Regions from separate parts of the Kribbella jejuensis genome, predicted to be linked through region 3. Evidence: riboswitches for the same ligand, from Rfam matches in the RefSeq annotation. Region 3 holds a riboswitch; each other region holds the start of a gene.
The links. A riboswitch is a leader RNA that binds a small molecule or an ion and turns the genes downstream of it on or off. The one in region 3 is predicted to bind cobalamin.
Positions count from the first base shown of each region.

Region 1: linked by a shared signal. The riboswitch ahead of FB475_RS33410 (magnesium chelatase subunit D family protein) and the one ahead of FB475_RS14610 (CbtB domain-containing protein) in region 3 are both predicted to bind cobalamin.
Region 2: linked by a shared signal. The riboswitch ahead of FB475_RS03560 (ribonucleoside-diphosphate reductase subunit alpha) and the one ahead of FB475_RS14610 (CbtB domain-containing protein) in region 3 are both predicted to bind cobalamin.

Region 1 covers NZ_VFMM01000004.1:115,026-125,160, forward strand. Annotated here, with positions in the region: gene FB475_RS33380 (ABC transporter ATP-binding protein) at 1-400, opposite strand, end outside; gene FB475_RS33385 (LolA family protein) at 409-1,479, opposite strand; gene FB475_RS33390 (LURP-one-related family protein) at 1,657-2,253, opposite strand; gene bluB (5,6-dimethylbenzimidazole synthase) at 2,250-3,593, opposite strand; gene FB475_RS33400 (cobyrinic acid a,c-diamide synthase CobB) at 3,590-4,945, opposite strand; gene cobO (cob(I)yrinic acid a,c-diamide adenosyltransferase) at 4,987-5,601, opposite strand; gene FB475_RS33410 (magnesium chelatase subunit D family protein) at 5,601-7,670, opposite strand; cobalamin riboswitch at 7,740-7,878, opposite strand; gene surE (5'/3'-nucleotidase SurE) at 7,906-8,661, opposite strand; gene cobN (cobaltochelatase subunit CobN) at 8,674-10,135, opposite strand, start outside.
Region 2 covers NZ_VFMM01000001.1:740,480-750,614, forward strand. Annotated here, with positions in the region: gene FB475_RS03515 (alpha/beta hydrolase family protein) at 1-114, opposite strand, end outside; gene FB475_RS03520 (hypothetical protein) at 111-359, opposite strand; gene FB475_RS03525 (VOC family protein) at 356-991, opposite strand; gene FB475_RS03530 (maleate cis-trans isomerase family protein) at 991-1,740, opposite strand; gene FB475_RS03535 (hypothetical protein) at 1,828-2,022, shown strand; gene FB475_RS03540 (class I SAM-dependent methyltransferase) at 2,082-2,465, opposite strand; gene FB475_RS03545 (class I SAM-dependent methyltransferase) at 2,462-3,283, opposite strand; gene FB475_RS03550 (Fic family protein) at 3,374-4,639, shown strand; gene FB475_RS03555 (DinB family protein) at 4,711-5,286, shown strand; cobalamin riboswitch at 5,346-5,558, shown strand; gene FB475_RS03560 (ribonucleoside-diphosphate reductase subunit alpha) at 5,701-8,535, shown strand; gene FB475_RS03565 (ribonucleotide-diphosphate reductase subunit beta) at 8,532-9,572, shown strand; gene FB475_RS03570 (hypothetical protein) at 9,656-10,135, opposite strand, start outside.
Region 3 covers NZ_VFMM01000001.1:2,963,707-2,973,841, reverse strand. Annotated here, with positions in the region: gene FB475_RS14630 (DEAD/DEAH box helicase) at 1-972, shown strand, start outside; gene FB475_RS14625 (phosphotriesterase family protein) at 1,073-1,987, shown strand; gene FB475_RS14620 (DUF1304 domain-containing protein) at 2,004-2,369, shown strand; gene FB475_RS14615 (MFS transporter) at 2,537-3,895, shown strand; adenosylcobalamin (AdoCbl) riboswitch at 3,991-4,085, shown strand; gene FB475_RS14610 (CbtB domain-containing protein) at 4,129-4,326, shown strand; gene FB475_RS14605 (CbtA family protein) at 4,332-5,063, shown strand; gene FB475_RS14600 (histidine phosphatase family protein) at 5,060-5,656, shown strand; gene FB475_RS14595 (alpha/beta hydrolase) at 5,715-6,845, shown strand; gene FB475_RS14590 (hypothetical protein) at 6,842-7,213, shown strand; gene FB475_RS14585 (hypothetical protein) at 7,269-7,655, shown strand; gene FB475_RS14580 (VOC family protein) at 7,652-8,029, opposite strand; gene FB475_RS36765 (class I SAM-dependent methyltransferase) at 8,039-8,638, opposite strand; gene FB475_RS14570 (fumarylacetoacetate hydrolase family protein) at 8,674-9,522, opposite strand; gene FB475_RS14565 (GntR family transcriptional regulator) at 9,532-10,135, opposite strand, start outside.

The sequences.
Region 1 (10,135 bases), on a different contig from region 3:
TGTTGGCGGCGTTCGACAGGCCGACCCGCTCCAGCGCCTCCCCGGCGCGCGCCTTGCGGGTCTTCGGGTCTGCCGTCCGGTCGGCGGCGTCGAAGCGCAACAGGTTCGCCTGACCGGTCCAGAACGGGTAGAACGCCGGCCCCTCGACCAGCGCGCCGACCCGAGGAAGCACCCGCAGGTGCGCCTTCGGCATTGGTTCGCCGAGCAGCTCGACCTGGCCCGACGTGGGTGCGATCAGGCCCAGCAGCATCCGGATCGTGGTGGTCTTCCCCGACCCGTTCGGGCCGAGGAAGCCGAACACGCTGCCGGCCGGCACCTCCAGGTCGACCGCGTCCACCGCGACCTGCCCGCCGCGGAACCGTTTGGTCAACCCATGGGTGACGACCGGCGCGCCCGCCATCTCGGCGTTCAGCGTGGGGCCTTAGCGGCCGCGGCCTGCAGGGTGTCCGGAGTGACCAGGCCGGCGAACACCCGGCCGTCGTCGGTGATCAGCGCGCTCACCATCTTGCTGGTGATCAGCTTGCCCTTGCCCCACGAGCCCTGCACGGTCGGCGCCTTCGCGAGCAGCTGCGCGAGCGGGCCGTTGCCGGTCAGGCCGCCGGTCTGGGCGTTCCTGATCATCACGACGCTGTCCCAGCCCTGCCCGATCACGGTCGGCTTCTCGGCGCCCGACCCGACCGGCTTGCGCGGCAGCACCCGGTTCGGGACGACCTGCTTCGGGACGACCTGCTTCGGGATCTGCTTCTGGCCGTTGTTCGCCGGGACCTTCTGGTCGGTGACCTTCACACCCTTCGGCGGGGTGAACGTGAAGGTGCTCGCGGACGGTACGTCGAACGACACCGAGGTGAAGCCCACCTCGACGGCCGGCTTGTCACCGGACCGCGGCATCACGGTCACGTCCAGCGGCACCCAGGTCTTGGAGTCGATCGCCACCGTGACCGAGCCGACCGTGGTCTTGTCCGTCTTCGGGACCAGGCGCAGCTTGTACGCGTCCCGGCCGGCGACCTTCTCGGTACCGCTGACCGCGACGTTGGTGGTCGGGTCGATCGAGTCCAGGAACTGCTTCGCGACCGCCTGCGGATCGTACGACCGCGGCTCGGCCTTCTCGGGCTTGGCGTTCTTGTGAGCGGGCAGGGTCAGCTTGGTCGCCTCGCGCTTGGACGAGTCGTACGCCCAGGCCGACGAACCGTCGGTGGTCCAGACCCGCTCGGCCTGGTTGTCGAGCACCGACACCCGGGCCTTGTCCGGCGTCGCGAACGCGACCCGCGCGGTGTGCTGGCCGCTGAGCATCTCGGTGAGCTGGCTGTTGCCGCGGTCGCCCAGGCCGGGGATCGCCGGCAGCCCGAGGTCCGCGCTCGAGCTGACCGTGCCGCTGAGCCCGTCGACCTTCGCCGTCTGCACCTTCGCCAGCAGGTCCTGTGCGCTGATCGTCGGCAGCTTCGGCGACGCGTCGGCCATCACCGGCCCGAGTGTCCCCACACCTGCCACCACCGCGACTGCCGCGACCGGAACCGCCCACCGTTTACTCCGCTGCGCTACGCCCATACATACAGCCTCGCACCGGGCACCGACGGAACCAAGGGTCCTCAGGGTAGGTTCACCCGAAAGAGTGAGACCGGCGTACTACCTGGGTCGTACGCCGGACTCAGGAACGCCTCAGCGGGACTGCAACGCGTCCAGCGCGACCGTCATCGCGGCGGCCACCCGGAAGTCCAGGCGCTGGTCCTGGACGGTGATCCGGTACCGGTCCCGGATCGACATCTTCCGCTCGACCGACAGCACCGGCTGACCGCTGTTCCGCTCGGTGAAGTCGAAGTGGAAGATGAACGGCAACGGGATGTCACCGACGAACGGTACGAACTCCCAGACCCGGCGCAGGATCGCGATCGTCGGGTTCCGCTCGGTACCCTCCGCGTCGACGCCCGGCGCGGACAGCAGCCAGCTCGACCGGAGCAGGCTCTTGCCGAACTCCTTCTTGAACCACCCGATCGACTGTCCGTTCGCGTCGAACACGTCGTAGCCCGAACCGAGGTCGATCGTCTTGCGCGCCTTGAAGGAGAAGACCGGCTGGGACTTGGTGTCGTCGGTGTAGAACGTCACCTGCTCCTTGAACGCCATCCGCTTCTGCTGCGCGAACGCGAGCAGCTGCCCGTCGCTGCCGTCCGGGTTGGTGGCGATCAGCTCGTACTTGTTCGCCATCATCGTGATCCGCTGCTTCATCGAGAAGGCTGGGACGTATATCGGCTCACTCATGCGCAGGAGTGTGTCAGACCACAGGCCGACGCACCGGCCTTCAGGCCTTCCGCCAGCGCTTTGGCTGCTGGTGAGTCGGTTGCGGTCCGTACGTCGAGGTGCCCGGCGCCTTGCAGGGCGAGGTCGCGGGCGATCTCCACGCCGTACTCCTCGGCTTCCTCCGGAGTACGGGCGGGGCGCCACAGTACGCCGAAGTCGTGGTCCGGTTTGTCCTCGTGCAGATCCACGACCAGGGCCTCGGCGCTGGCGAGGTTCGTCGCGTCGCCGCCGACAACCACGCGGATCCGCTGACCGGTTGCCGGTACTGCGTTCGGTGCGGCTTCGTGGGCGTCGTCGACGATCGAGGTGCTGCGGCGGCCCCATACCTCTTCGTGGATCGCCCAGGACAGTGGGCGGCGCTTGGCCCAGCCGGATCTGATCAGCTCGGGCGCCGGCGCGAAGTGGTCGACGTACCCGACGCAGAGGTAGCCGACGAGCTCGATGTGCGGCGGGAGACCGAGTACCTCGGCGACCTCTTGCGGGCCGAAGAACGAGACCCAGCCGACGCCCAGCCCTTCGGCGCGGGCCGCGAGCCAGAGGTTCTGGATCGCGATCGCGGCTGAGAACCAGGTGGTGCGTGGGTCCGCGTGCCGTCCGAGAACATGCCGGCCGCCGCGGCCCGGGTCGCAGGTCACCGCGATGTTGAGCGGGGCGTCGAGGATCGCCTCGATCTTCAATCCGTCGAAGGCTTGGCGCCGTTCATTCGGGAGGGATTGCGCGAACAGGTCCCGTTGGCGGATGGCGAGCTCGTGGACCTTGGTTCGCGTCGCCAAGTCCCGGATCAACAGGAAATCCCAGGGCTGGCTCAGTCCCACGCTGGGCGCTCGATGGGCCGCCTCCAGCACACGCGTCAGCTTCTCGTCGTCGACCTCGAGCTGCAGAAACCCCTCGCGCACATCGCGCCGCTCGGCAATCACCCGGTGCACGACTTCCTGCTCGTGCACGCCGTACCCGGCCGCCGGCAGACGTCCAACGGCAACGGTGGCGTTGTGGGTCTTGTACTTCGGTACCAGGAGTTCGGCGCCTGCCGCCAGGACCGCCGCTTCCGCAACGCTCGGTGTGCCTTTGAGCCGACTCACCTGGTCGCTCGGATTCGGCACCGTCTGCTTGCCCAACTCCTCCTCGCTGAACGTGCAGAGTTTGGCGCCGAGATGATCTGCCAGCTGCTGCAGGGCAGGCTCGGTCTCGCGGCCCTCGAGCGTCACGAGTAGCTCGACCTCACCCGGCAGGCCCGCGACGGCACCTTCCAGCTCGGCGTACGGCGTACCCGCCCTGAGTCCGATCCCGACGACGAGCCTCATCCCGCATACTCCCGCGCAGCCGCGACGAACCGCGCCGGGACGTCCGGCATCGACGTCCAGTGCAGATGCAGGTACGACGCATGCACATTCGGCAGCACCACGCCCTCAACTCCGCCAGGCAAATGCCACGCCGGCTGCACATCCTCGTCGAATTCCACCGCCGTCCGATGAAACTCATGCCCCCGAACCCGCCGGCCCTCATCGAAGAACATCGACGAGGTCGCCGCAACCGCCGTCCGGTACCCGAGCGTGAGCCGGGAGGTCATCCGCGCCGTCGCGGGGATCACCCCGGTCATCGAGTGCCCGTCAAGCTCGCGACACAAGTACAAGAGCCCCGCACACTCAGCAACAACCGGCACCCCGTCCGCCACCGCACTCGCCACTTGCTCCCGCAGCACGACGTTCGCCGACAACCCCTCGGCGTGCAGCTCCGGGAACCCACCACCCAGGAAGAGCCCAGCGGTTGCCGCTGGCAACTTGTCGGCCAGCGGGTCGAACGGCACCACCTCCGCCCCCGCGGCTGCCAGCAGCTCGACGGTCTCCGCGTACTGGAACGAAAACACGGGGCCGCCGGCAACAGCAACCACCGGCCGGGCCGGACCCTGACGGGTGATCTCGGCGATCGCGTTCCACGGAGTTGCCTCGGCGGGAGACGCCGACTTGGCCGCGGCTGCTACGGCTTCGAGGTCCACGCCCTGGCGGACCAGTTCGGCTGCTGCGGCGACCGCATCCTCTGCCTGGGTGCGTTGCTCGTTGGCGGGGACCAGCCCGAGGTGGCGGCTCGGCACTGTCAGGCGAGGGTCCCGGCGCAGCACGCCCAGGACCGGTACGCCGGTGGGCGCTACGCCGGCTCGTACTTCGGCTTCGTGGCGATCCGATCCGACCTTGTTCAGGATCACTCCGACGATGCGTACTTCGGTGTCGTAGGCAACGAAACCCTGGACGACCGCGCCGACGCTCCGGCCGGCCGCGGATGCGTCGACGACGAGGACGACGGGGGCCCTAAGGAGTTTGGCTACGTGGGCGGTCGAGGAGAAGCCGTCTGTTCCGAGTGCGCCGTCGTACAGGCCCATCACACCCTCGACCACGGCGAGGTCCGCGCCCGTGGAGCCGTGGGCGAAGAGCGGTGCGACGAGGTCCTCGCCGGAGAGCATCGGGTCGAGGTTGCGACCGGGACGACCCGTGGCGACGGCGTGGAAGCCGGGGTCGATGTAGTCCGGTCCGACCTTGAAACCAGCGACGACATGACCGGCCCGACGGAGCGCGGCCATCAACCCGACGGCGACAGTCGTCTTCCCCGCACCGGACGCCGGCGCCGCAACCACCACCCGCGGAACCAGCCTCCGGTCCACCCCTCCCCCGCCGCCCGCCACACCGTCGGTCTGACCGCCCGTCACCACTCGATGCCCTTCTGGCCTTTTTGGCCGGTATCCATGGGGTGTTTCAGTTTGGTCATTTCGGTGGCGAGGTCGGCGGCTTCCAGGAGTTTCGGGTGGGCGTCGCGGCCGGTGATGACGACGTACTGGTGGCCGGGGCGGCCGACCAGCGTCGACACGACCTCGTCGACGTCGATCCAGCCCCACTTCATCGGGTACGTGAACTCGTCCAGCACGTACAGGTCGTGCGTCTGCGCGGCCAGCCGGCGCTGGATCTCGCGCCAGCCCTCGAGGGCGTCGGCGGCGTGGTCCTCCTCGGTACCCGACTTACGGGACCAGCTCCACCCCTCGCCCATCTTGTGCCACTCGACCGGCCCGCCCTGCCCGGTCGACTTGTGCAGTTCGCCGAGGGCCTTGAAGGCGCTCTCCTCGCCGACCTTCCACTTCGCACTCTTCACGAACTGGAAGACCCCGAGGTTCCACCCCTGGTTCCAGGCGCGCAGCGCCATTCCGAACGCGGCGGTCGACTTCCCCTTCATCTCCCCGGTGTGCACCATCAGCAGCGGGCGGTTGCGGCGCTGGCGCGTGGTCAGCCCGTCGTCCGGTACCGCGACCGGCTGTCCCTTCGGCATCAGGCCACCTTCCGTTCCGTCACCGCACGAATGAGGTTGCCCGCAGCAACATCTCCGAGGTCCAGGTACTCGGCGCCGAGATCGCCGGCCAGTTCCGCGGCCAGACCCAGCCGGATCCCGCGCCGTGGTTCGCAGTCGACGACGACGGTGGCGATCCCGCGCTGAGCGAGCCAGCCGGCCGCTTGCCGCGCGCGGTCGTACGCCTTGTCGCCGTACGTCGCCCGTCCATCGGTGACCAGTACGAGCAGTGGGCGCCGGCGCGGGTCGCGGATCGCGGCGATGCGCAGTACGTCGGCCGCTTGCAGGAGCCCTTCCGCGAGCGGGGTACGGCCACCGGTGGGCAGGGATTCGAGCCGTCGTACGGCGGCCTCGACGCTGCCCGTCGGCGGCAGCGCGACCGTCGCGGCGGGACCGGCGAACGTGACGAGTCCGACGGTGTCGCGCCGCTGGTACGCGTCCAGCAGCAGCGAGACGATCGCGGTCTTCACCTCGGTCATCCGCTTCTTCGTCCCCATCGAACCGGACGCGTCGACGCAGAACAGCACGAGGTTCCCCTCGCGCCCTTCCCGCACCGCGAGCCGTACGTCGTCGGCCCGCACCACGAGTCCGGGCCCGGTCCGGCCACGAACTTTCTGGTACGGCGCAGCGCTCCGAACCGTTCCGAGCAGATGCGGTCGCCCCGCCTCGCGCCCGACCCGGGCCCGCTCCCCCACCACCCGCCCGACCTCGGTCAGCGCCCGGGACCGCCGCCCGGCAACCCCCGCTCCCGCGGTCTGCACACTCAACAACCGAGCCTTGTACGGCGCCGAACTTCCGACCACCTCAGCACCGTTGGCGCCTTCGCGCTCACCCGGACGACCACCCGCCGTACCATCCCCTGTGTCGCGGCCGCGGCTGGATGCCTCCGGCGCGTCGCTCCCGGAAGTCGCGGCGTCTCGCTCGTCGGTCGTGGCGGCCGCGTCGCCGGGTCCCGACTGGTCGTCAGGCCCTGCGCCGCCGGTACCACCCGGCCCGCCGGGGCCGTTCGGGTCATCGTCCGGGTCGTCGGGTGGCGTGCTGTTGTTGATGGCTTCTTCCAGTTGCTCGGCGTCCAGGCCCGGGGCGTCGAAGGGGTTCCGGCGGCGGCGATGCGGAAGAGCCAGCTTGGCGGCGGCCCGTACGTCGTCCACCTCGACGACCGTGCGACCGGACCACGCCGCGTGCGCGACCGCCGTACGAGCGGTGACCAGGTCGGCGCGCATGCCGTCGACGTCGAACGAGGCGCAGATCTCCGCGATCTGCCGGAGCGCCGCGTCGGTCAGGATCACCTCGGAGAGCAGGTCGCGGGCTTTCACGATCCGTTCGGCGAGCTCGCGCTGCGGACCGGCGTACCGGGCGACGAAACCGTCCGGGTCGGCCTCGTATGCGAGTCTCGCGCGCATCACCTCCACCCGTACGGCGGGGTCGCGGCTGGCGACCACGTCGACGGTCAGGCCGAAGCGGTCCAGGAGTTGCGGACGGAGTTCGCCCTCCTCCGGGTTCATCGTGCCGACGAGGACGAATCGCGCCGGGTGGGTGATCGACACGCCGTCGCGTTCCACGGTCGCGCGTCCCATCGCGGCGGCGTCGAGCAGGACGTCGACCAGGTGATCGTGCAGCAGGTTGACCTCGTCGACGTACAACAGTCCCCGATGCGCAGCCGCCAGCAGCCCCGGCTCGTACGCCGTGACACCCTCCGCCAACGCCTTCTCCAGATGCAACGAACCCAGCACCCGATCCTCGGTGGCCCCCACCGGCAACTCCACCAAGCGCGCCGCCCGCACCACCCGCTCGCCCGTGTGCGGGCCGTCCGGGCAGGTCGGGTCCGGCCGCTCCGGATCGCACGAGAAACGGCAGCCCGGTACGACGTCAACCGGCGGGAGGATTTCCGTCAGCGCGCGCACGGCGGTCGACTTTGCCGTGCCCTTCTCGCCGCGGATCAGCACCCCGCCGATCGCGGGTGAGATCGCGGCCAGCACGAGGGCGAGTTGGAGCTCGTCCATGCCGACGACCGCGGTGAAGGGGAAGGAGTTCGGCACTGCAGCCCGCATCGGCGGTCGCCCTTTCGTCGAGCGGGTGTCCACGCCCGCTACGGCACTGGTACGCCGACCCACACGACAGCAGGCCGGCGGACGACCGCGGATGTCCTGGCTCCCGGAGCCGCAGCTCCGGTCACAGTGGCGGGACCGCCCCGGATTCACACCGGTGTTCCTCCACAACCGTCGCGCCGATCATGGCACACTCACCCACCCGGCAACGCACCCCGCCCGGCTGCAGCCGGTTCGGTCAGGCGGTGAGGCGTTTGGCGAGGGCGGTGGCGGCGGAGTCGTCGCGCACCTCGCGGATGCCGATGATCGGGGTGACCGTGACGAAGCCCTCGCGCAGCAGCGCCTCGTCGGTGCCGGCGACCGGAGTCGCGTCGGTGCGCTGGAGGGTGATCATCGGCTCACCGGTCGGGGCCGTCGTGCCGACCAGGACGGTCCGCCGCGGTACGGCCAGCGAGGCGTGCCGGACACCGGCCAGTTGATCCAGCGGGCGGTCCGGCACATTGATCGTGAGCGTCGTACCGGCCGGTTCGTCCCTGATCCAGCCGAGGGCCTCACCCGCGACCGTCGCCGCGGTCGGCCAGTGCCGCGGGTCGTCGGAGTCCATGCTGATCGCCACCGCCGACACGCCCATGCTGGCCGCGGTCAGCGCGGCGGCCACCGTCCCGGAGTGGAAGATCGTCACGCCGATGTTCAGTCCCCGGTTGATCCCGGACAGCACCAGGTCCGGGCGCGGCCCGAACACGCCGGCGACCGCCATCGTCACGGCGAGTGCCGGCGTCCCCTCGATCCCGGTGAACGTGACCCCGTTCTCCTCCTCGGACGCCGTCCGGATCGGACGGTCGACCATCCCGGCCCGGGCTGATCCGACCCCGCTCTCGTCGACCAGCGGCGCCACCACGAGTACGTCGTACCCGAGCTGCGCGATCGCCGGTGCGACCGCCCGGATCCCGGGCGCGAGATAGCCGTCGTCGTTCGTGATCAACACTCGGGGCATACCTCAACCCAATCAGGCGCGGTCCTCGATGTCACCTTCCGTCTCAAGTACGGCGTTCCGCAGCGTCTCGAGCGCCTCGTCCGACGGCTCCGCCCACAGACCGCGCTGCGCCGCCTCGAGCAACCGTTCCGCGATCCCATGCCGCGCCCACGGGTTCGACTTGCGGAAGAACTCCGCCATCTCCGGGTCCGCGACGTACTCACTGGTCAGCGACTCGTACATCCAGTCGTCCACGACGCCCGCGGTTGCGTCGTACCCGAACAGGTAGTCCACGGTCGCCGCCATCTCGAACGCTCCCTTGTACCCGTGCCGCCGCATCGCCGCCATCCACCGCGGGTTCACCACCCGGGCCCGGAACACCCGCTTCGCCTCCTCCTCCAGCGTGCGGGTCCTCACCTGCGCGGGGACGGCGGAGTCGCCGACGTACGCCTTCGGGTTCGCGCCGGTCAGGTGCCGGACCATCGCGATCATGCCGCCGTGGTACTGGAAGTAGTCGTCGGAGTCCATGATGTCGTGCTCGCGGGTGTCCGCGTTCTTCGCCGCGACCTGGATCCGGGCGTACGCGCGCTCCATCGAAGCGCGGGCCTCCGCGCCGTCGAGGCCCTTGCCGTACGCGTACCCGCCCCAGACGGCGTACACCTCGGCCAGCTCCGCGTCGGTACGCCAGTTGCGCGCGTCGACGAGTGGCAGCAGACCCGCGCCGTACGAGCCGGGCTTGGAGCCGAAAACCCGCGCGGTCGCCTGCCGTACGTCGTTGCCCGCAGCAACGTCTTCGTCGACGTGGGCCTTCAGGAAGTTGCTGTTCGGCGACTCGTCGAGGGCGGCGACCGTCCGCACGGCCTCGTCGAGCAACGCGACCACATGCGGGAACGCGTCCCGGAAGAACCCGGAGATCCGGATCGTCACGTCGATCCGCGGCCGGCCGAGCTCCTCCAGCCCGACGACCTCGAAGCTGGTCACCCGCCGCGACGCCTCGTCCCAGACCGGCCGGCACCCGAGCAGCCACAGCACCTCAGCCAGGTCGTCACCCTGCGTGCGCATCGCCGACGTACCCCAGATCGTCAGCCCCACGGACCGCGGATACTCGCCGGTCTCGGCCTGGTGCCGGGCCAGCAAGGAGTCCGCCAGCGCGACCCCCACATCCCAGGCATTCCGGCTGGGAATCGCCTTCGGGTCGACCGCGTAGAAGTTCCGCCCGGTCGGCAGCACGTTGACGAGCCCACGAGTAGGCGACCCCGACGGCCCAGCCTCCACGAACCGCCCGTCGAGCGCCCGAAGCACGTTCGCCAGCTCATCCCCCGTCCGCGCCAACCGCGGCACCACCTGCTCGGCCGCAAATCTGAGCGACCGCTCGACCTCTGGGCAGTCCCGGCCCAGCACCTCGCTGACGACCACTGGGACCTTCGCCGCGTCCCAGCCGAGCGTCTCCATCCCGAGGACGAGCTTCCGCGCGAGGGCCTCCAGCAGATCCACA
Region 2 (10,135 bases), 2.2 Mb from region 3:
TCCGCTCACCGTCGCGCCGTCACTCGTGGTCAGCTGGTGCACCGTGGTTTCGACGTTCTCGGGCTCGTCGAGCAGTTCGGCGTAGCGCCTGGCGCCGAGTCGGCTGATCGTCATCGGGCCTCGACTCGCAATGCGTCCTTGTCCCATTGGGTGATCCGGCACCCCGCCAGCCCGGCGACACACGAGTACCAGACGGCGTGCCGGCAGCCGGTCGCGCGCCGGTCGACGACGATCGGCTCGTCCGATTCGAGCACGACGTACGGGCCGATGCGCAGGGTCTTGACGGTCTCCTGTGCCGCGGCGACCTCGTGGACGCGAGTGTTCTCGGGGACATCGAGGACGAACAGCCGATGGGTCATGGCGCCACCGGGCCGGTCTCTTGCCAACGCTCGGCGCGCTCGACGATCAGTTCCGCCTTGCGGAGCAGGAGATCGTCCATGGTGTGGCCGGGCTGCTGCACTATGTCGACCAGCGCGTCGATCGTGAGGTTCGCGTCCAGGTCCTCCTGCGGGGTGACCGGGCGGAGCGCGCGGGTGATCTCGACCATGTACCCGTTCGGGTCGTGCGTGTAGATCGACTCGATCGTCTCGTGCTGGATCTGCATCTCGACCGGCCACTCCGACGCGTCGAGGCGACGCCGGTACTCCATCAGGTGGTCCTCGGAGTCGACGTGCAGCGCCAGGTGCCGCGAGCGCACGAAGAACTCCGGGGTGTTCGCGTCGAATCGTGCGTACACGTCGCCCTTGCCGACCGAACGATCCGCCGCCTCCAGGCCGAAGTAGTAGAAGAACGCGATCCGGTCGTCGTTGCCGATGTCGAAGAAGAAGTGGATGAAGTCCGGGTGGTCCTCAGGCCCCCAGCCCGCGGCGCAGATCGAGTGCACGACCGGGAAGCCCAGGACGTCGCGGTAGAACCGCACGGTCCCGGCCGGATCGAATGTCGGGAACGCCGCATGGTCGACCCCACGGACGAGGTGACTGCTCTCCAGCATCACAGCTCCTTCACTAGTTGCCCACGACGAAGCAGCGACCCCGCGCCCGCGATCGTCAACGGCAGGTCGAGCGCCTTGAGGATGCTGTACGCACCGGCCGTCGCAGCAGAGATCACGGGTACGCCGAACTCACGCTCCGCATCGTCGATCAATGGCAACGACGGCATCTGTACGCACGCCGACAGCACGAGCGCGTCCGCGTTCGACAGGTCCAGCGAACGCGCGGCCGCCATCACCTGCTCGCCGGGAATGCAGCCGACGGCGTGGTTGTCCTCGACCTCGAGCGCCCGCCAGTCGACGATCTCGAACCCCTCCGCCTCCAGGTACGTGACGACCTTCTCCGCCAATGGACGCAGGTACGGCGTCACCAGCGCGACCCGACGGGCCGGGATCGCGTGCAGCGCCTCGACGAGTGCGCCGGCACTGGATCGAACCTTCGACTCGGACCCGCCCGTCGCCAACTGCTCGGCGATCAGGCCCTCCACTCGTTGGTGCTCCCCCGGACCGGCCGCCATCAGCGCGACCAGGCACGCATACAGGATCACGTCCGGGCGGGCATCGCCCAGCTCCAGCACGCATCGCTCCCGCTGCGCGTTCATTGCCGCCAGCTGCGCGGGAGACACCGTCGCCATCCGCATCCGGCTCGAGTGGAACGAGAACCCCTGTCCCAGCAGAGCAGGCAGCTCCGTCTCCACCGTCACGTTCGAACTGGGAACGACGAGGCCGACCCGCGCAGTTGAAGTGTTCACCCCCTCAGTCTTCGACGCCAATGACGAAAAGTCAACACTAACGTCAGATCTGTGGATGCGCCGGATCCCTCGGCTAACCTCAGCCCCATGGGAAAGATCGTCGCCATTGCGTTCGCCGGACTTCTGATCGCGATCGGCGCCGTCTGGACCCTCCAGGGGCTGGGCTACCTCAAGGGCAGCTCGATGACCGGCCAAACGCTGTGGGCCACGGTCGGCCCGATCGTCGCGGCCTTCGGTGTAGCCCTCGTGATCGTCGCGATCCGCGGCCCTAAGAAGCGCTGACCCGCAGAACGGCCCACTGGTAGTGCATGACGCGACCGTCCTCCCAGGTCGCCCACTCCTCAATGTCGCCGTACTGCTCCAGCGCCGCGCGCAATCCGTCGTCCGACCGAATACTGAAGAACCGCCCAGGCCCGTAGCCCGTGCCGTCGCCCCAAACGCGCGGACGCAACCTCGGCCCGCAGCCCCAATCCCCGGCACGCCTCCACACTCGCCGGTGACAGATCGACCCCGGTGTAGGCGAACCCGGCTGCGGCGATCGCCTCGCCGTCGCGACCGGGTCCACACCCGATCTCGAGGACAGCGGTGCGGTTCTCGCAGCGCAGTCGGTCGAGGTACGCCGTACGCCGGGCGACTCGCGGCTCGGGAAGGTCGCGGTCGACCCGAGCCTGGAGTTCGCCGGTGTAGTAGGTGATCAGGTCCTGCTCACGTTCCGCGCGCGTCATCGGGTGGCTTTGAGGGCGAAGAAGAGGGGGATGCGCGGGGCGGCGTCGGGGAGGCGCCACCAGCCTTTGGGGGTTTGTTGCATCGACGGCCAGCGGGGCCAGGGGAGGACTTCGGATTCGCGGAGGGTCGTCAGTTGGAAGCCGGCGGAGGCGAGGGTGGTGACGATTTCGCCGAGGCCGTGGCGCCATTCGTAGCTGGTTTGGCGGCCGGGGACCTCGTCGCCTGTGTAGGTGACGGTGGAGTCGTGGGCGATCGGGCCGCGACCCTCGAGATAGTCGGCGCGCAGGATGAGATCGTCGGTCTCGCCCGGCAGCGAGACCTCCCGGAGGGCGTTGAGAAGCGGGTGGAACTCGACAATGTAGAGGACCCCACCGGGCTTCAAGAGCTCACGTACGACGTCCGCCCACTGCTGTAGGTCCGGGAGATAGCAGAGCGCACCCTTCCCCGTGTACACGATGTCGAACTGCCGCCCGCCGACGGCATCCACCGCGTCGTACACATTGGCGTGCACATACTCGACGTCCACCGCAGCATCGGCAGCGATCCGCCGGGCCGCCTCCAGCGACTTCTCCGACAGATCGAGACCAGTGGTTCGCGCACCACGGCGGGCGAACTCGATCGTCTCCGTGCCGAGATGGCACTGCAGATGCAGTACGTCGCGACCGTCGAGCGGCCCGAGGTCCGTCCACTCGTAGTCGGCGAACCAGAACTCGGCCGGCCGGTCGTAGAACGCACTGGCCGCGTGCAGCGGCGCCCGCGCGTTCCAGTCGGCCTCGTTGGCGGCCACCATCTGCTGCGTCTGCGCATCCAGAGTCACAACGAGCAGTCTCCCCCACTGACGGTCGACTCGAACGGCTACATTTCCACACCTCTTGTTCAAGGTTGGTGGATAAGGTTGAATAAGGGTATGGCACGGGTTGAGTTGCACCGCTGGCCCGGGCAACCCGACGGGTTCACCCGGGCGGAGCGCCTCGGCGGGTCGTACGAGCTGTATCTCCCCGACCCGCTGGCCGGGCGGAAGTTCGACCTGCCCGACGACGTGCTCGCGCTGCTCGAGGACGCCGCCGGCGATCTCGCCCGTCTGGACGCGACCGCGGCCGTGCTGACGAACTGCGAGGCGCTCGCACGCCTGCTGCTCCGGGCGGAGGCGGTCGGGTCGTCGCATATCGAGGGCCTGGTCGTCGGTGCGCGCCGGTTGCTCAAGGCCGACGTACTGCGGGACCGCATTCATGACGTGACGGCCGAGGAGGTGCTCGGTGCGGTCGACGCGATGACCTGGGTGACCGAATCGGTGCAGGCGGGCGACAAGCTCGAGGTCGACCATCTGCTCGAGGCACACCGGCGGTTGATGGCGCAGTCGCCGAACGCCGAGTACGGCGGCGAGATCCGCTACCTGCAGAACTGGATCGGCGGCCGCTCCCCCGCCGAGGCGTACTACGTCCCGCCGCCCGCGCAGCTGATCCCGGAACTGCTCGCCGACCTGATGACCTTCGTCCGCGAGTCGCGACTGCCGGTGCTGGCGAAGACCGCGATCGCGCACGCGCAGTTCGAGACGATCCATCCCTTTGCCGATGGCAACGGACGGACCGGCCGGGCTCTGATCCACCTGATCCTGCGCGCCGACGGCCTGATCACCCGTACGGTGCCACCCGTCTCGCTCTCGCTCGCCACGCACGCCACCGAGTACGTCGAGGCGCTGACCGCGTTCCGGTACGTCGGACGCGCGACGAGCGTCAAGGCCCGCGCCGCCGCGAACCCGTGGTTGCGGATGTTCGCCATGGCGTGTACGCAGGCGACCGCCGAGGCGGCCCGCTTCGAACAGACCGCGTCCGACCTCAAGAACGAATGGCGCGAACGAGCCGCACCGGTCCGCGCCGGCTCCGCGGCCGAGCTGCTGATCGAGGCGCTGCCCGCTGCGCCGGTGCTCACGCTCGCGGCCGCAGCCCAGCTGATCGACCGCTCCCAGCAGGCGGCGAACCAGGGCCTCGCGCGACTGGTCGACGCCCGTGTCCTGCGCGAGGTCACCGACGGACGACGCAACCGCGTCTACGAGGCGTCGGAGCTGATCGATGCGTTCACCTTGCTGGAGCGCCGGTTCGCCAGCCCGGCTGCGGACACGCGGATCGCACCGCCTAGCAGACCGATCCCGTCGAGGCCAGGACCGACACACTAGGTGGTTTGACTTTCCTGTCGCTTGCGAGCAAGAATTCGAACATATGTTCGAAGCGTACAGGGGAGCTTGTGATGGCGTTCGACTGGGACATCCTGCACCGGCCGTCGGCGATGGCGATGGTGCGCGGCCAGCTGGGCTTCAGCTGGATGGTGCTGTCCGGACGCCTCGCCCAGCTGACCGACGAGCAGTATTTCTGGCGGCCGAGCAGTGAGGCACTCACCGTTGTCCGGCGGCACTACGCCGCACCGTTCCGACCACTCGGGTCCGGCGAATGGGTCGCGCAATGGCCGGACGAGCCGGACCACCGGGGACCGCGGACGATCGCGTGGCTGATCGCGCACCTGACCGAGACGTTCTTCGAGCGCTGGGAGTGGACGTTCGGCGCGAGCCGGCAGAGCGGCGCGGACATCACCTTGCACGGCAACGCGCAGGACGCCGTCGCCTGGCTGACGTACTGGGTCGAGGCCTGGCAGGACGCGATCGCCGAGCTGGACGAGGGCGAAGTGATGACGATCGGCCTCAGCCAGGCCAACGAACTCGACGCCAGCGAACCCTTCGGGCACGTCGTGCTGCGGCTCAACCGCGAGCTGATCCACCACGGTTCAGAGATCATGACGCTCCAGGACCTGTACGCGGTCGCGGCGTGAGGACACAAGATGTGCGACATGCGGCGTGGCGCTACCACTAGATCTAGAGAAACCCGCTTAGCATCGCTACTACTGGTGGTTCGGATCGGTGAATACCACAAGATGTTGATCGATCCGAGGCAACAGGGGAATCCGGTGCGACTCCGGAGCTGCCCCGCAACGGTGTGCGGCCGTGCGGACAGTGCTGCCCAGGCCGGCGATGCTGCCGGTTCGGTCCGTGCTGCCCGGACACGTCCGCGAGTCCGGATACCTGCCACCGGTGCGTGCACCGCCGGTGCACGCGGTCCGAGACCTCGCGGGTGGGTCGCCGGGCGGACGGCAGTGTTCCCGGCCGGTGCTGCCGGTGCTGCTGGTTCCGTCGTGCCGCCTGCTCGCGGGTTCCCGGGTATCCGAACTCTTCTGGAGCGCACAGCTGTGACGATTGCTTCCTCATCCCCCGCGGCAACCCCAGCAGTATCGGGGCAGGCCGTCGAGCTGACCGTCGTCCGCCGCGACGGCAGCAGTACGCCGTTCGACACCACCAAGATCTCCGTCGCCATGACGAAGGCATTCCTCGCCGTCGAGGGCGCCGACGCCGGAACCACCCATCGGGTCCGTGACCTGGTGACCGACCTGACCGGCCGGGTCCTCGCGGCCCTCACCAGCCGCGGCCCGAATTCGTCCCCAGGTCGCCGCAGCGTGCAGGTCGAGGACATCCAGGACCAGGTCGAACTGGCGCTGATGCGTGCCGGCGAGCACCAGGTCGCCCGCGCCTACGTGCTCTACCGCGAGGAGCGGACCAAGGCCCGCACGCCCGCCGACCCGTCCGGGATCACCGACAAGCCGGCGCCGACCGTCCGCGCGGCCGACGGCAGCCGCTCCCCACTGGACGTCGAGCGGCTCCGGGTGATCGTCACCGAGGCCGCCCATGATCTCGACGCGGTCGACGCCGAGCTGATCCTGGACGCGACGCTCGGCTCCTGTTACGACGGCATCGCCGAGCACGAGGTCGAGCTCGCGCTGGTAATGGCCGCCCGGTCGTACGTCGAGACCGAGCCGCAGTACAGCTTCGCCGCCGCCCGCCTGCTGCTGGACCAGATCCGCCGCGAGGCACTCGGCCGTGTGCACGGCGAGCCCCGCCAGGCGAGCCAGGCCGACATGGCCCAGGGGTACGCCGAGTACTTCCCGCACTACATCCGGACCGGTATCGAGGCGGGACAGCTTGACCCGGAGCTCGGCGGCTTCGACCTCGAGCGCCTCGCCGCCGCGATCAGGCCCGAGCGCGACCTCGGCTTCACGTTTCTCGCGTTGCAGACGCTCTACGACCGCTATCTGCTGCACATCGACAAGGTGCGGTACGAGCTGCCGCAGGCGTTCTTCCTCCGGGTCGCGATGGGCATAGCGCTCCGCGAGGACGACCGCGACACCCGCGCGATCGAGTTCTACGAGCTGCTCAGCTCGTTCCGCTTCCTGTCGTCGACACCGACCCTGTTCAACTCCGGCACCACCCGCCCGCAGCTCTCGTCCTGCTTCCTGACCACCGTCGAGGACGACCTGTCCGGCATCTTCACCGGCATCCGCAACAACGCCCTGCTCGCGAAGTACTCCGGCGGCCTCGGCAACGACTGGACTCCGATCCGCGGCATCGGCGCTCACATTCGCGGCACCAACGGCGAGTCCCAGGGCATCATCCCGTTCCTGAAGGTCGCGAACGACACAGCCGTCGCAGTGAACCAGGGCGGGCGTCGCAAGGGCGCGGTGTGTGCGTATCTGGAGACGTGGCACATCGACATCGAGGAGTTTCTCGAGCTGCGGAAGAACACCGGTGACGAGCGGCGGCGGACGCATGACATGAACACCGCCAACTGGGTGCCTGACCTGTTCATGCAACGGGTCGAGGCCGATGGCGAGTGGACGTTGTTCTCTCCGGACGAGGTTCCGGACCTGCACGACCTGTACGGCGCGGCCTTCGCGGAGGCGTATGCCGGTTACGAGGCGGCGGCCGATCGTGGCGAGATCCGGGTCTTCAGGCGGGTCAAGGCGGTCGAGTTGTGGCGGCGGATGCTGACCGTGTTGTTCGAGACCGGGCATCCTTGGATCACGTTCAAGGACGCCGCCAATCTGCGGTCGCCGCAGCAGCACGACGGCGTGGTCCACTCGTCGAACCTGTGCACCGAGATCACGCTGAACACCACCGTCGACGAGACCGCGGTCTGCAACCTCGGCTCGGTCAACCTGGTGGCTCATCTGACCGCAGACGGTGTCGACGACGACCTGCTGCGAGAGACGGTCAGGACCGCGGTGCGGATGCTCGACAACGTCATCGACGTGAACTTCTACACCACCCCTGAAGCGGAGCGGGCGAACCAGCGGCATCGGCCGGTCGGTCTCGGCCTGATGGGATTCGCGGACGCGCTCGCCAAGCTGCGGATTCCGTATGCCTCCGACGCCGCGGTCGAGTTCGCGGACACGTCGATGGAGCAGGTCAGCTACCACGCGATCGAGGCGTCGAGCGAGCTGGCGGCCGAGCGCGGCAGCTACTCGTCGTACGACGGATCGCTGTGGAGTCTCGGGATCCTGCCCATCGACTCGCTCGACCTGCTGCACACCGCCCGCGACGGCGACGTGATCCTCGACCGGAGCACCCGGCTGGATTGGAAGACCCTGCGCGCGAAGGTCCTCCGCAACGGCATGCGGAACTCCAACGTGATGGCGATCGCGCCGACCGCCACGATCTCGAACATCTGCGGCGTCAGTCAGTCCATCGAGCCGACGTACAGCAACCTGTTCGTGAAGTCGAACATGTCCGGCGAGTTCACCGTCGCGAACCCGTACCTGGTCGCCGACCTGAAGGCGCGTGGGCTGTGGGACCAGGTGATGGTGTCGGACCTCAAGTACCACGACGGCGTGCTGGCCGGGATCGAGCGCGTCCCCGCCGACCTGCGCGAGCTGTACGCGACCGCGTTCGAGATCGACCCGCTGTGGCTGGTGAAGGCGGCCTCGCGGCGGCAGAAGTGGATCGATCAGTCGCAGTCGTTGAACCTCTACATGGCGAAGCCGTCCGGACGCGCGCTCGACGAGCTGTACCGGTCTGCGTGGCGCTACGGCCTCAAGACGACCTATTACCTGCGTTCCCAGTCAGCGACCCACGTGGAGAAGTCCACGCTGCAGGGCACCGACGGCCGGCTCAACGCCGTACCGGTTGCCCTGGCCGAACCAACCGGAGCGGTCTGCTCCATCGACGACCCCGACTGCGAGGCCTGCCAGTGAGCGCCATCTCGATCGGAGCCGACCGCGTCCAGGTCTCCGAGAAGCCCATGATCAACTCGCGCGCGGACGTCAACCAACTGCTCCCGCTGAAGTACACGTGGGCCTGGGAGAAGTACCTGAACGCCTGCAACAACCACTGGATGCCCACCGAGGTCTCGATGCAGGCCGATATCTCGCTGTGGAAGTCTCGCGACGGCCTCACCGCGGACGAACGGCTGATGCTCAAGCGGAACCTCGGCTTCTTCGCCACCGCTGAGTCCCTCGTCGCGAACAACATCGTCCTCGCGGTCTACCGCCAGCTGAGCAATCCCGAATGCCGGCAGTACCTCCTCCGCCAGGCGTTCGAGGAGGCTGTGCACACGCACACCTTCCAGTACATCTGTACGTCGCTCGGCCTGGACGAGGGCGAGCTGTTCAACATGTACCGCGAGGTCCCGTCGATCTCCGACAAGGACGCCTGGGCGCTGAAGTACACCCAGCACCTGGAGGACCCCGACTTCCGGACCGGTACGCCGGAGACCGACACGGCGTTCCTGCGAGACCTGATCGCGTTCTACGTCGTGTTCGAGGGAATGTGGTTCTACACGGGGTTCGCGCAGATCCTCTCGCTCGGCCGGCGGAACAAGATGGTCGGCATCGCGGAGCAGTACCAGTACATCCTGCGCGACGAGTCGATCCACCTGAACTTCGGTATCGACTGCATCAACCAGATCAAGCAGGAGAACCCGCACCTGTGGACGACAACGTTCCAGGCTGAGGTCCGGCAGATGCTGGCCGAGGCGTGCGAACTGGAGGTCGCGTACGGCCGCGCCACCCTGCCGAACGGCATGCTCGGCCTGACCGCGGAGCTCTGTGAGCAGTACATGCGCTTCGTCACCGACCGCCGTGCAGAACAAATCGGACTCGATCCGCTGTTCGGTGAAACGCGAAACCCCTTTGGATGGATGTCAGAGGTGATGGACCTGAGGAAGGAGAAGAACTTCTTCGAAACCCGAGTGATCGAGTACCAGTCCTCCAGCGGCCTGAGCTGGGACTGACCAACCCCTGACAGGGAGGCCCGCGGCGCAACTCGCCGCCCCGCGGGCCTCCCGCCGCCCAGAACCTGTGGATCAACGAAGGACTACCTGGTCAACCCATCGCTGCGGCTGTCCACCGCCGGCCGGACGCGGAGCATCTCCGCCACAGCCTGGCGCTTCCCGGCGGGCTGTTGCTCGTGCGGCAACCCGTCGGTCTGCCAATCGATGCAGTCCACGTAGGTGTCCCAAGGGTACGGCTTCAGATCGTCGGGAAGCTCCCAGTAAGGCTCCGTGCCCACTTCGTCGGCCAGGGCATTCAGGGAGGCGATCGAGTTGACCACCGGAGCCAGGGGTGCCGTACCAGGAGCCGGCCGGCCGGTCTGCCGGATCCGCCGCAGCCGTTCTTCCAGCTTGGCGATCGAGTTCTGCCACGGCGGCCGTCCCATCGCGTCGATCAGGTGAAAGGTGCCATCAGCATCGAAGTACACGTTGTTCCGGCCCCGGAGAGCGAAGAGTTCGCCGGTGCCGCGGGTGTACTCGCGGGCCGAATCGACAAAGGCGCGCGCAGCGGCAGCGAGCGGTGG
Region 3 (10,135 bases):
CTCGGTGCGGTCGAGATCACCGTGCTCGACGAGGCCGACCACATGGCCGACCTCGGCTTCCTGCCCGCGGTACGCCGGATTCTCGAGCAGACCCCGGCCGACGCGCAGCGGTTGCTGTTCTCGGCCACGCTGGACGCCGGTGTCGACGTACTGGTCCGTCGGTTCATGACCGATCCGATCACGCACAGCGTGGACTCGGCGCGGTCGCCGGTCGCGCGGATGACGCACCACGTCCTGCACGTTCAGTCCGACGCGCGGCTCCCGGTGCTCGTCGACCTGACCGCGGCGCCGGGTCGTTCGCTGGTGTTCACGCGGACGAAGTACGGCGCGAAGGCGCTGACGAAGAAGCTGATCGCCCAGGGCGTGCCCGCCGTCGAGCTGCACGGAAACCTGTCGCAGGGTGCGCGGACGCGGAACCTGGAGGCGTTCTCGGACGGTACGGCGCGGACGCTGGTCGCGACCGACATCGCGGCCCGTGGGATCCACGTCGACGGTGTCACGCTGGTCATCCACGCTGACCCGCCGGTCGAGCACAAGGCGTACCTGCACCGCTCGGGCCGCACGGCCCGCGCCGGTGCCGAGGGCACCGTCGTCACGCTGATGACCGACGACCAGGTCCGCGACGTCCGCGACCTGACCCGCAAGGCGGGCATCGCCCCGACGATCACCAAACTCGACGCCACCCACCCGCTGCTCACCGAGCTGGCTCCGGGCGACCGCACCTACGTCGCCCCGTCGGTCAAGGAGCCCGTCACCGGGCAGTCCACCGGCAAGCGCAGCTCGGGCAGCTCACGCTCGGGCGGCTCACGCTCGGGCAGGCGGCCGGCCGCCACCCGATCCGAGACGAACGGACGCCCGTCCGAGGCGCGCCGCTCCGAAGGCAGCCGGGCAGACGCCGCACGCTCCGGCACCCCGAGCCGCCGCCCTTCCCGCCGCACCCGCCGCCGCCCCGCCAACCAACAAGCCGCCTAACCCACCCACCCGTCACCGTCTCCTCTCGTCGTTCGTTCGCGCAGAGCGAGACGTGGCGGGTTACCGTTTGGGGGGTGTGTTGGGTGAGTGAGGGGTATTGATGCGGATCCGTACGGTGCTGAACGATCTCGTGCCGGGTGCGCTCGGGGTGACCGACTCGCACGATCATCTGTTCTTCCGGTCTGCGGCGTTGCCGGAGGACCAGGAGCTTGATGACGAGGCGGGTGCGGTTGCCGAGGTGCGGGCGTTTGCGGACGCCGGTGGGCAGGCGATCGTGCAGTGGACTCCGCACGGGCTGAACCGGCGTGCCGACCTGCTGCCCGGGATCTCGACCAGCACGGGGGTCGCGATCGTCGCGGCGACCGGTCTGCACCGGCGGGAGCACTACCCCGACGGGTACGTCGACAAGATCCACGACGAGCTCGCGGAGATCTTCGTCCGCGAGCTGACGACCGGAATCGGCGACACCCAGATCCGCGCCGGCCTGATCAAGATCGCCGGCGGTTTCCACATCCTCGACGCGCACGCCGAGCACGTCATGCGCGCCGCCGCCGAGGCCCATCACGCGACGAACGCGCCGATCGCCGTACACCACGAGCTCGGCTCCGCCGCGGACGCCGTACTCGATCTGCTCGTCGACCGACTCGACGTCCACCCGGCCGCCGTCGTCCTCGGGCACCTCAACCGGTTTCCGGACCACCGCGCGCACCTCGAGCTGGCGCGGCGCGGCGCCTGGCTGGCCTTCGACGGACCGTCGCGGGCGAACAACGCGACCGATCCGCGACTGATGGATTGCCTCGCCGCGCTCATCGACGCCGGGTACGGTGACAGCCTGCTGCTCGGCGGCGACACCACGACCGCCCGCGCCCGCGCGTCGACCGGCGAAGGTCCGGGAATGCCCTACCTGCTCACCCACCTCCGTCCGCGGATCACGCAGTACTTCGGTGCGGAAGTTGCCGACAACGTGTTCCGCAACAACCCAGCGCGCGCCTTCGCCACGGATTGGCGAGCATAACGGTACGTTCCGGGGCATGAGCGTGATCGCGCAGATCTTCGTCGTCGTCGCGGGGCTGTTCCACCTGGCCGTGTTCGCCATGGAGAGCCTGCTGTTCCGCAAGCCGAGCACGTACCAGCGTTTCCTGGTGCAGGAAAACGATGTCGAGGCCACCCGCCCGTGGGCGTTCAACCAAGGCTTCTACAACCTGTTCCTGGCGATCGGCGCCCTCGGCGGCCTGATCTGGGGCGGCGACAAGGGCCACGCGATCGCGCTGTTCGCCTGCGCGTGCATGGCGGGCGCGGGCGTCGTACTGCTCGCCTCCGACCGCCGGATGCTCCGCGCGGCCGCCGCCCAGGCCGTCCCCCCGCTCCTCGCGCTCGTGCTCGCCGCGGTCCTCTAGGAAATAGTTGACTTAAAGCCCACTTGAGGACGGATCGTTCTCGGCATGACGACAGTACTCATGCCGCGACTCCGTCGCGGCGGGCCACGGGGCTGTAACTCCCGTCCTTCCCTCGTCGCTCCGGTCGCTCCGCTCCCTCCGCTCCTCAGTCCAGGACGGGAGGCCCCGTGACCGGGCTTGCCGAGCCGGCGACCGGGACCGACGGCGTCCTCTCCCCGCAGTACCGTGCGCTGACGATCGGCATGGTCGCGCTGATCACGCTGGTCGCGTTCGAATCGCTGGCGGTCGCGACCGCGATGCCGACGGTCGCGCAGGCGCTCGACGGGCTGAGCCTGTACGCGCTCGCGTTCGGCGGTCCGCTCGCTTCCGGTGTGGTCGCGATGGTTGTCTCCGGCACCTGGAGCGACCTGAAGGGGCCGACCCGGCCACTCTGGCACGGTACGGCGTGGTTCCTGGCGGGGTTGGTGATCGCAGGATTCGCGCCCTCGATGGAGGTGCTCGTCGTCGGGCGGATCATCCAGGGATACGGCTCCGGCCTGCTGACGGTTGCGTTGTATGTCATCGTGGGGCACCTGTACCCGGCCCGCCTGCGGCCGCGGATCTTCGCCGCGTTCGCAACAGGATGGGTCGTGCCATCGTTGGTCGGACCAGCGATCGCCGGATTGATCGTCGAACACGCGAGCTGGCGTCTGGTCTTCCTCGCCGTACCGGTCCTCGCGATACCCGCAGCGCTGGTGATGCGGCCGGGGCTGGCGCAGGGCAGCGGGTACGACGTACGCCCGGGCAGGCTGTGGGACAAGCGCGCGATGTGGGCGGTGGCGGCTGCAGTCGGCGTCGGGTTGCTGCACTACGGCGGCCAGCAGCGTGGCGTCGTACAGCTCGTCCTGTTGGCGGTCGGGCTGGCCGGGGTGATCGCGTTCGGTCCGCGGTTGTTGCCCAAAACAACATTCACGTTCGGGCGCGGACTGCCGTCGGTGGTCGCCTTGCGCGGGTTGGTGGCCGCTTCCGGGTTCGGTGCCGAGGTGTTCCTGCCGCTGATGCTGACTCGGGAGCGCGGGTTGTCGCCGGCGCTGGCCGGATTGGTGCTGACCGTCAGCGCGCTGAGCTGGACCGCGGCGTCGTGGTACCGCGGGCGCCCGAACCAGCCGTTCGCGCACAGCGTCTTCCTGCAGGGCGGGATGATCCTGATCGTGCTCGGCATCGCGACCGCCACCCTCACGCTGAACCAGCACGTACCGGTCCTGGTCGGGATCCTCGGCTGGAGCCTGACCGGGCTCGGGATGGGTACCGTTTTCCCGACGCTGTCAGTGCTCGTGCTGGAGTACTCCGAACGGGACGAGCAGGGCGCGAACAGCTCCGCCGCACAGCTCAGCGACTCGTTGTCCACGGCAACGGTGCTCGCGATCGGCGGGTCGCTGTTCGCCGCGATGGAGCCGCATTCCGCGGTCACGGCGTACGTCGTGGCGTTCGGATTCCCGGCGCTGCTCGCGCTGCTCGGAGTGCTGGCGGCCCGCCGTACCGCCTGATCCTCGGTGCCGGTCGGCACGAGTGGGATTGGTCACCGGCGCGCCGGGTCGCGTTGACCGGGGTTCGGGTTGGGCCGTACGGTTCGGGAGTCAACCTGCGGTGCCATGAGGGAAGCCGGTGAGAGTCCGGCGCGGCCGCGCCACTGTGATCGAGCTTCGGCTCGTAAGTCAGGACGCTCGGGCACTGCAGCCTTTCGAAGGGGACGCGCACTTCCCCAGGAGGTTCAGTTCAGATGGCAGCTCCTGCCCGCACCGTCGCCGTACCGGCGATTTCTCCGAAGCTTCTCGCCGCCGCGCTGCTCAGCGTCGGTGTGCTGTTGCTGCTCGCGTACCTGGTCGGCTTCGACCAGGGGGCCGTGTCCCGCTCGGGCATGTACCTGCACGAGCTGATGCACGACGGTCGGCACCTGCTCGGCGTGCCCTGCCACTAGATCGGATGCGCACCTTCGGATCGCTCCTGGTGCGCGGACTGATCGTCGGACTCTTCGCCGGCCTGCTGGCCGGAACGTTCGCCTACGTGATGGGCGAGCCGCGTGTCGACGCGGCGATCGCGATCGAAGAGGCCGGCGCCGCGCACTCACACGACCACGGCCACGAGGAAGAAGCACCACTCGTGAGCCGCGAAGGCCAGAAGGTCGGCCTGTTCCTCGCGACCAGCCTGTACGGCGTGGCGCTCGGCGGGCTGTTCGCCGTCGGGTTCACGCTGCTCCGCCGCAAGCTCCGTACCGGGAACGACGCGCACGCCGCGCTGGGCCTCGCCGCGGCGGGCTTCGTCGGCATCGTTCTGGTCCCGTTCTTCAAATACCCACCCAATCCGCCCGCGGTCGGGGACCCGGACACGATCACGAAGCGGACCGTCACGTACCTGCTGACGCTGGTGATCGGCCTGCTCGCGGTCTGGGCCGGTGTCGCGCTGTCGCGCTGGGCGGAGCGGTACGGCGAGGTCGCCCGGCTCGCGGGCGGTGTCGTCGGACTCGTCGCGACCGTGGTCGCGGCGTACCTGATCCTGCCGCGGATCAACGAGGTTCCGGAGGCCTTCCCCGCTACGCTGCTGTGGCAGTTCCGGTTCGCCTCGCTCGGTACGCAGGCGACGCTGTGGCTCCTGCTCGGATTCGGGTACGCGGCCGCGGTGGACCGCCGGCCGGCCCGAGAAAAGGTGACAGTTTGACGGAGTTGAAGACCTTCCCCGCCCCACCGCCGCTGTCGTTGACCTTGATCGCGCACGCCCTGACGCCCGCGCTGCGCGGACTCGTCCTCGGCGGCGACGCCGAGCCGGATCCGGCGAGCGTCGAGGCGGCGCGGGAGCTCAAGTTCGCGGCCGATGCGGTGTACGCCGGCCCCGAGCGGGCCGCCGTACGGACAGCTGCTGCCCTGGGGTTCGAAGACCCCGTGGTCGAGCCCGCACTGCGGGACCGTGAGTACGGCGAATGGACCGGCCGCGACCTCGAAGAGCTGCTCGGCGAGGATCCGCAGCGGGTGTCGGCGTGGCTCGAGCGGCCGCACACGGCGACGCCCGGTGGCGAGTCCGAGAACGATGTGCTGATCCGGGTCGCGGACTGGCTCGGCGACCTGGTCGAGCGGCACGACGAACGGACCTCGGTCGTCGCTGTCGTCCATCCCGCGGTGGTCCGGGCGGTCGTCCTGTACGCCGTGGACGCGCCGGCGGAGTCGCTCCGGCACGTCGACGTACGTCCGCTGGCCGCGGTCCGCCTGTCACACCACTCGGGCAACTGGTCGCTGGCCTTCGGAAGCATCTCCTGACAAACTGCGGTAGGCCCGGTCTCACGCCCAGGTGACCGGCTGTCACGGGGAGTCGCGGATGATCGTGTCCGAGCTGTTGGATGAACGGTTCCGTGCGAACCACGAGCTACTCGTTGCTGCCTGCGACCGCCTGCAGGCCGCGCTCGACGCGCGGACGGCGACTGATGCCCAGGTGAAGCGGCTCGCCACCATCAAGGAACTGCTCGTCCCGGTCACGGCCACCGACGTGGATGCCGACGGCAACGTCGTGCAGGTCCAGCGGCCGCGGCAGTTCCTCACGGTCGACCCGGACGGCAAGGGCCGTGCTGTCGAGGTCCTCGGCGATCTCGAGCACGCTAAGAACGTCGCCGTCCTGGTGCCCGGGATGGGGAACAGCCTGGACACGTTCCGCGGGCAGTCCGACCGTGGCGGCCTGATCCGGGACGAGGCCGGCCCGCAGGACACCGCCGTGGTGGTGTGGCTCGACTACGACTCGCCGCAAGGCTTGCTGCAGGCGGCCAGCAAGAAGGCGGCGATCGAGGGTGGACCGCGGCTCGCGGAGTGCCTGACCGAGCTCGACGAGCTGAAAGACCCGAACGCCGACGTCACGGTGGTCGCGCATTCGTACGGCACCGACGTCGCCGGGCAGGCCGTGATCAAGGGCGGCGCGCGGCCGACGCGGCTGGTGATGACCGGGTCGCCGGGGATCGAGAAGCACATCGACGAGGCTGCGGACTTCGTCCAGCCGCCGACCCGGCTGTTCACCGAGCGCGCGCCGGGCGACTACGTGTCGTACTCCGAGTGGCACGGGCCGGACCCGGCGAACTTTCCGGACGCGATCCGGATGGCGACGGCCGACCCGCGCGGCGAGGACCCGGTCTCAGTGCACTGGCACAACGAGTACTACCGCCCGAACAGCGAGGCGCTGCGCAACATCGGCCGGGTGGTCCGGGGCGATCTTGAGCACATCACGACGACGAGCACCGGACGCGGCGCGGAGACCGAGTTGGCGTGGGCGGTCCCGCTGAACGTGGCGGCGCACCTTGCTTCGACCGCCTACGACGAGGTGACTTCGCTGGACCGCGGAGCAGCGGTGGCGTACGACGGAGTTGTGGCGCCCGGGGGTCCGCCGCAAGGGTCCGGGGCCGCCGGCCCAAGGAGGGCCAAGATGGTGGAGCGAAGCGGTCGAGCGGAGGGGAGGCGGCGATGACGGACGACAGGGAGTTCCTGCGGAGCGAGTTGGTGGCGGTCGCGGAGGCCGTCGTACCCGACCAGCGGCCGGTCGTCACGCACGACCCGGGCCCGGTGAACCCCGGCGTACTGTTCGACGGCCGCGGGACGGCTACCGTCTCGAGGGTCACCGTCCAAACCGGCAACCCACAGGCGCCGGATCCGGCGGCCGAGGTCGAGGCCGCGGCGACGGCGTTGCGCGCCCGCGGCTGGTCAGCGGACGTCGTACCTGTGGAGAACGGTCATTATCGGGTCGCCGCGCGCCGCGACGGGTACGACGTCGCCGTGCACGCCTGGGCGACCGACTGGCGGATCACACTCACCGGGGAAACGCCCGTCGGCTCCTGAACCGGATGTACGGCGTGTCCTCGCCTGGCTTGGCCGCACGGTGTATCACGGAAGCGTGACCTTGACCGAAGCCCGCAACCACCTCCGCTCGGAACTCCTCGCGGTCGCGGCCGTCGTCGTACCTGGCCAGACGCCGGCGGTGACCCAGGATCCCGGACCCGTCGACCAGGGCGCGCTGTCCGACGACCGCGGGCCGGAGTCCGTCTGCACGATCACCGTCGAGACCGGCGACCCGACCGTCACCCCGGACCCGGAGGCGCAACTCGGCTTCGCCGCCGCCACCCTCGAGTCCCGCGGCTGGAAGGTGACGATCGCCGAACCCACCGACGACCGCCACGAACTCACCGCCCGCCGCCAGGGCTACGACCTCACGGTCACCGCCCGCAGCACCGACTGGCACCTGACCTTCACCGGCCAGACGCCGTACGTCGACGAACTCTAGGAGTCCGCGGCGCGCTCAGCCTCGCTGCGGAGTACGCAGAACTCGTTGCCCTCGGGGTCCTGCATCACGACCCAACCCTTGCCGTCGGGTTCGCGGCGGTCGTGGGCGATGGTGGCGCCGAGGGTGAGCAGCCACGCGACCTCCTCGTCGCGGGTGGTATCCGGGACCAGGTCGAGGTGGGCGCGGTTCTTCACCGACTTCTCGTCGTTGTTCTGCTCGAACAGGACGGTAATGCCGTCGGCCGGGACCGACGCGTACGGATCGCCGGGGTTGTCGTCGTCGGGGCGTTCGGCCTTCAGCACCTGCAGCCAGAAGCCGGCGAGTTCGTAGGGGTCGTGGGCATCGAACGTCACGGTCCGCACGCGAGAAGTCATGCGCAGAGGCTACTTCTGGAAGAGCAATCGGTCCTCGGGAATTTCGCTCACCTGGTACGGCGTGAGTCCGGCCTCGACCGCGATCTCGGTCAACGCGGGCGCGGTCCAGCGGTGGACGTAGATGTTCATCGGGTGGCCGCCGTACCCCGAGGTCTTGTGGGTGGACTGCTCGCCGACGTGGAACCCCGTCAACAGGAACCCGCCGGGTGCGAGGACCCGGTGAAACTCGGCGAAGGCCTGCGGTACGACGTCACGCGGCAGGTGGATGATCGACCACCACGACACCACGGCGGACGCGGAGCCGTCCGGGAGGTCGAGCGCGGTCATCGAGCCGACGCGGAAGTCGAGGTCGGGGTGGTCGCGGCGGGCGACCTCGATCATCCCCGGCGAGAGGTCGATCCCGACGACTGGCAGGTCCCGCGCGGCCAGCAGCCCGGTCGTCCGGCCGGGTCCACAGCCGACGTCGAGTACGGGCCGCCCGCTGCCGGCGACCAACTTCGCGAGCAGGTCGAACGCCTCGACCTCCCAGTCGGCGCCGTCCACCACGAGCTCGGCGTACGAGACCGCGACGTTGTCGTACGAGGTGCTGATGTCGTCCAGGTAGCTCACCCGGCCGAGCCTAGAGTCGGCCGGGGACAGTTTTCTCAGGCCTTGCCGAGGGACTGCTTCTGCCGGCCGAGGCCCTCGATCTCGAGTTCCATCGTGTCGCCCGGCGCGAGGTACGGGAACCGGCCGGACAGCGCGACGCCTTCCGGCGTACCGGTGTTCACGATGTCGCCGGGGCTGAGCACCATGTACTGCGAGAGGTCGCGGATCAGCGCCGCGACCGGGAAGATCATGTCCCGGGTGTTCGAGTCCTGCCGCGGCTCGCCGTTCACCCAGGAGCGGAGGTTCAGGTTCGTCGGGTCGACCTCGTCGGCCGGTACGAGGGCCGGGCCGAGCGGGTTGAACGTCTCGCAGCATTTGCCCTTCGACCACTGGCCGCCGGACACCTCGATCTGGAAGGTGCGCTCGGAGACGTCGTTCGCGATCGTGTACCCCGCGACGCAGGCGAGCGCCTCCTCGTCGGTCTCGACGTACCGCGCTTCCTTCCCGATCACGACGGCGAGCTCGACCTCCCAGTCGGTCTTCACCGAGCCGCGCGGCACGAGTACTTCGTCATCCGGGCCGACGACCGTGTTCGGGTGCTTGAAGAAGACGATCGGCTGCTTCGGCGGCTCGGCGCCACCCTCGGCCGCGTGCGCCGCGTAGTTCATGCCGATGCAGACCACCGCGCCGGGGCGGGCGATCGGCGCCCCGATTCGCAGGCCCTCGACCTCGGCCGCGGGTAGTTCGCCGGCGTCGAGGGCTGCCCGGGTGCGGGCGATGCCGTCGGCGGCGAGGAAGGAACCGTCGATGTCGGCGGTCAGCGGGGTCAGGTCGTGAACGGTGCCGTCGGCGGCGCGCACGTACGGGCGCTCCTCGCCGACTGCGCCCAGGCGGAGCAGTTCCATAGAAGTCTCCTAGGAATCCGAGGTGTCGAACATGGGCCGCAGCCGAGCGCGCGAGGACTCGATATGCGACCGCATCGCCGCGGCCGCCTCCTCCGGGTTGCCCTTGCGGACGGCGGTCACCACTGCCTTGTGCTCACGCAACGCCTTCGTCGCGATGCCGCCACCGTAGTACAGCCGGAACAGGTGCAGGTGGCAGTGCGTCCGCTGAAAGGACAGCCGGGCGGTCTCGTTACCGGATAGCTCGAGCACCAGGTCGTGGAACCGCTGGTCGTGCGCGGCCATCGCCCGGTAGCTCTCGTACGACGGACGGTCCGGTACGTCGGTGTAGCTCAGCATCTCGGCCTTGAGCCGGGCCAGGTCGTCCTCACCGGCCCGCTCCGCGGCGCGGCCGGCCGCCCACGGCTCGATGTGCAGCCGGTACTCGAACAGGTCCTCGAACTCGGCGAGCGTCAGCCGCGACGACACCCGGTACCCGCGCAGCGGCTCCTTGATCACCAGGCCGTCGGACTCCAGCCGGGCCAGCGACTCGCGGATCGGGGTCTGCGAGATGCCCAGCTCACGGGTCAGTGCATCGATGTTCAACCGGGTGCCCGGCTCGACCACGCTGTCCATG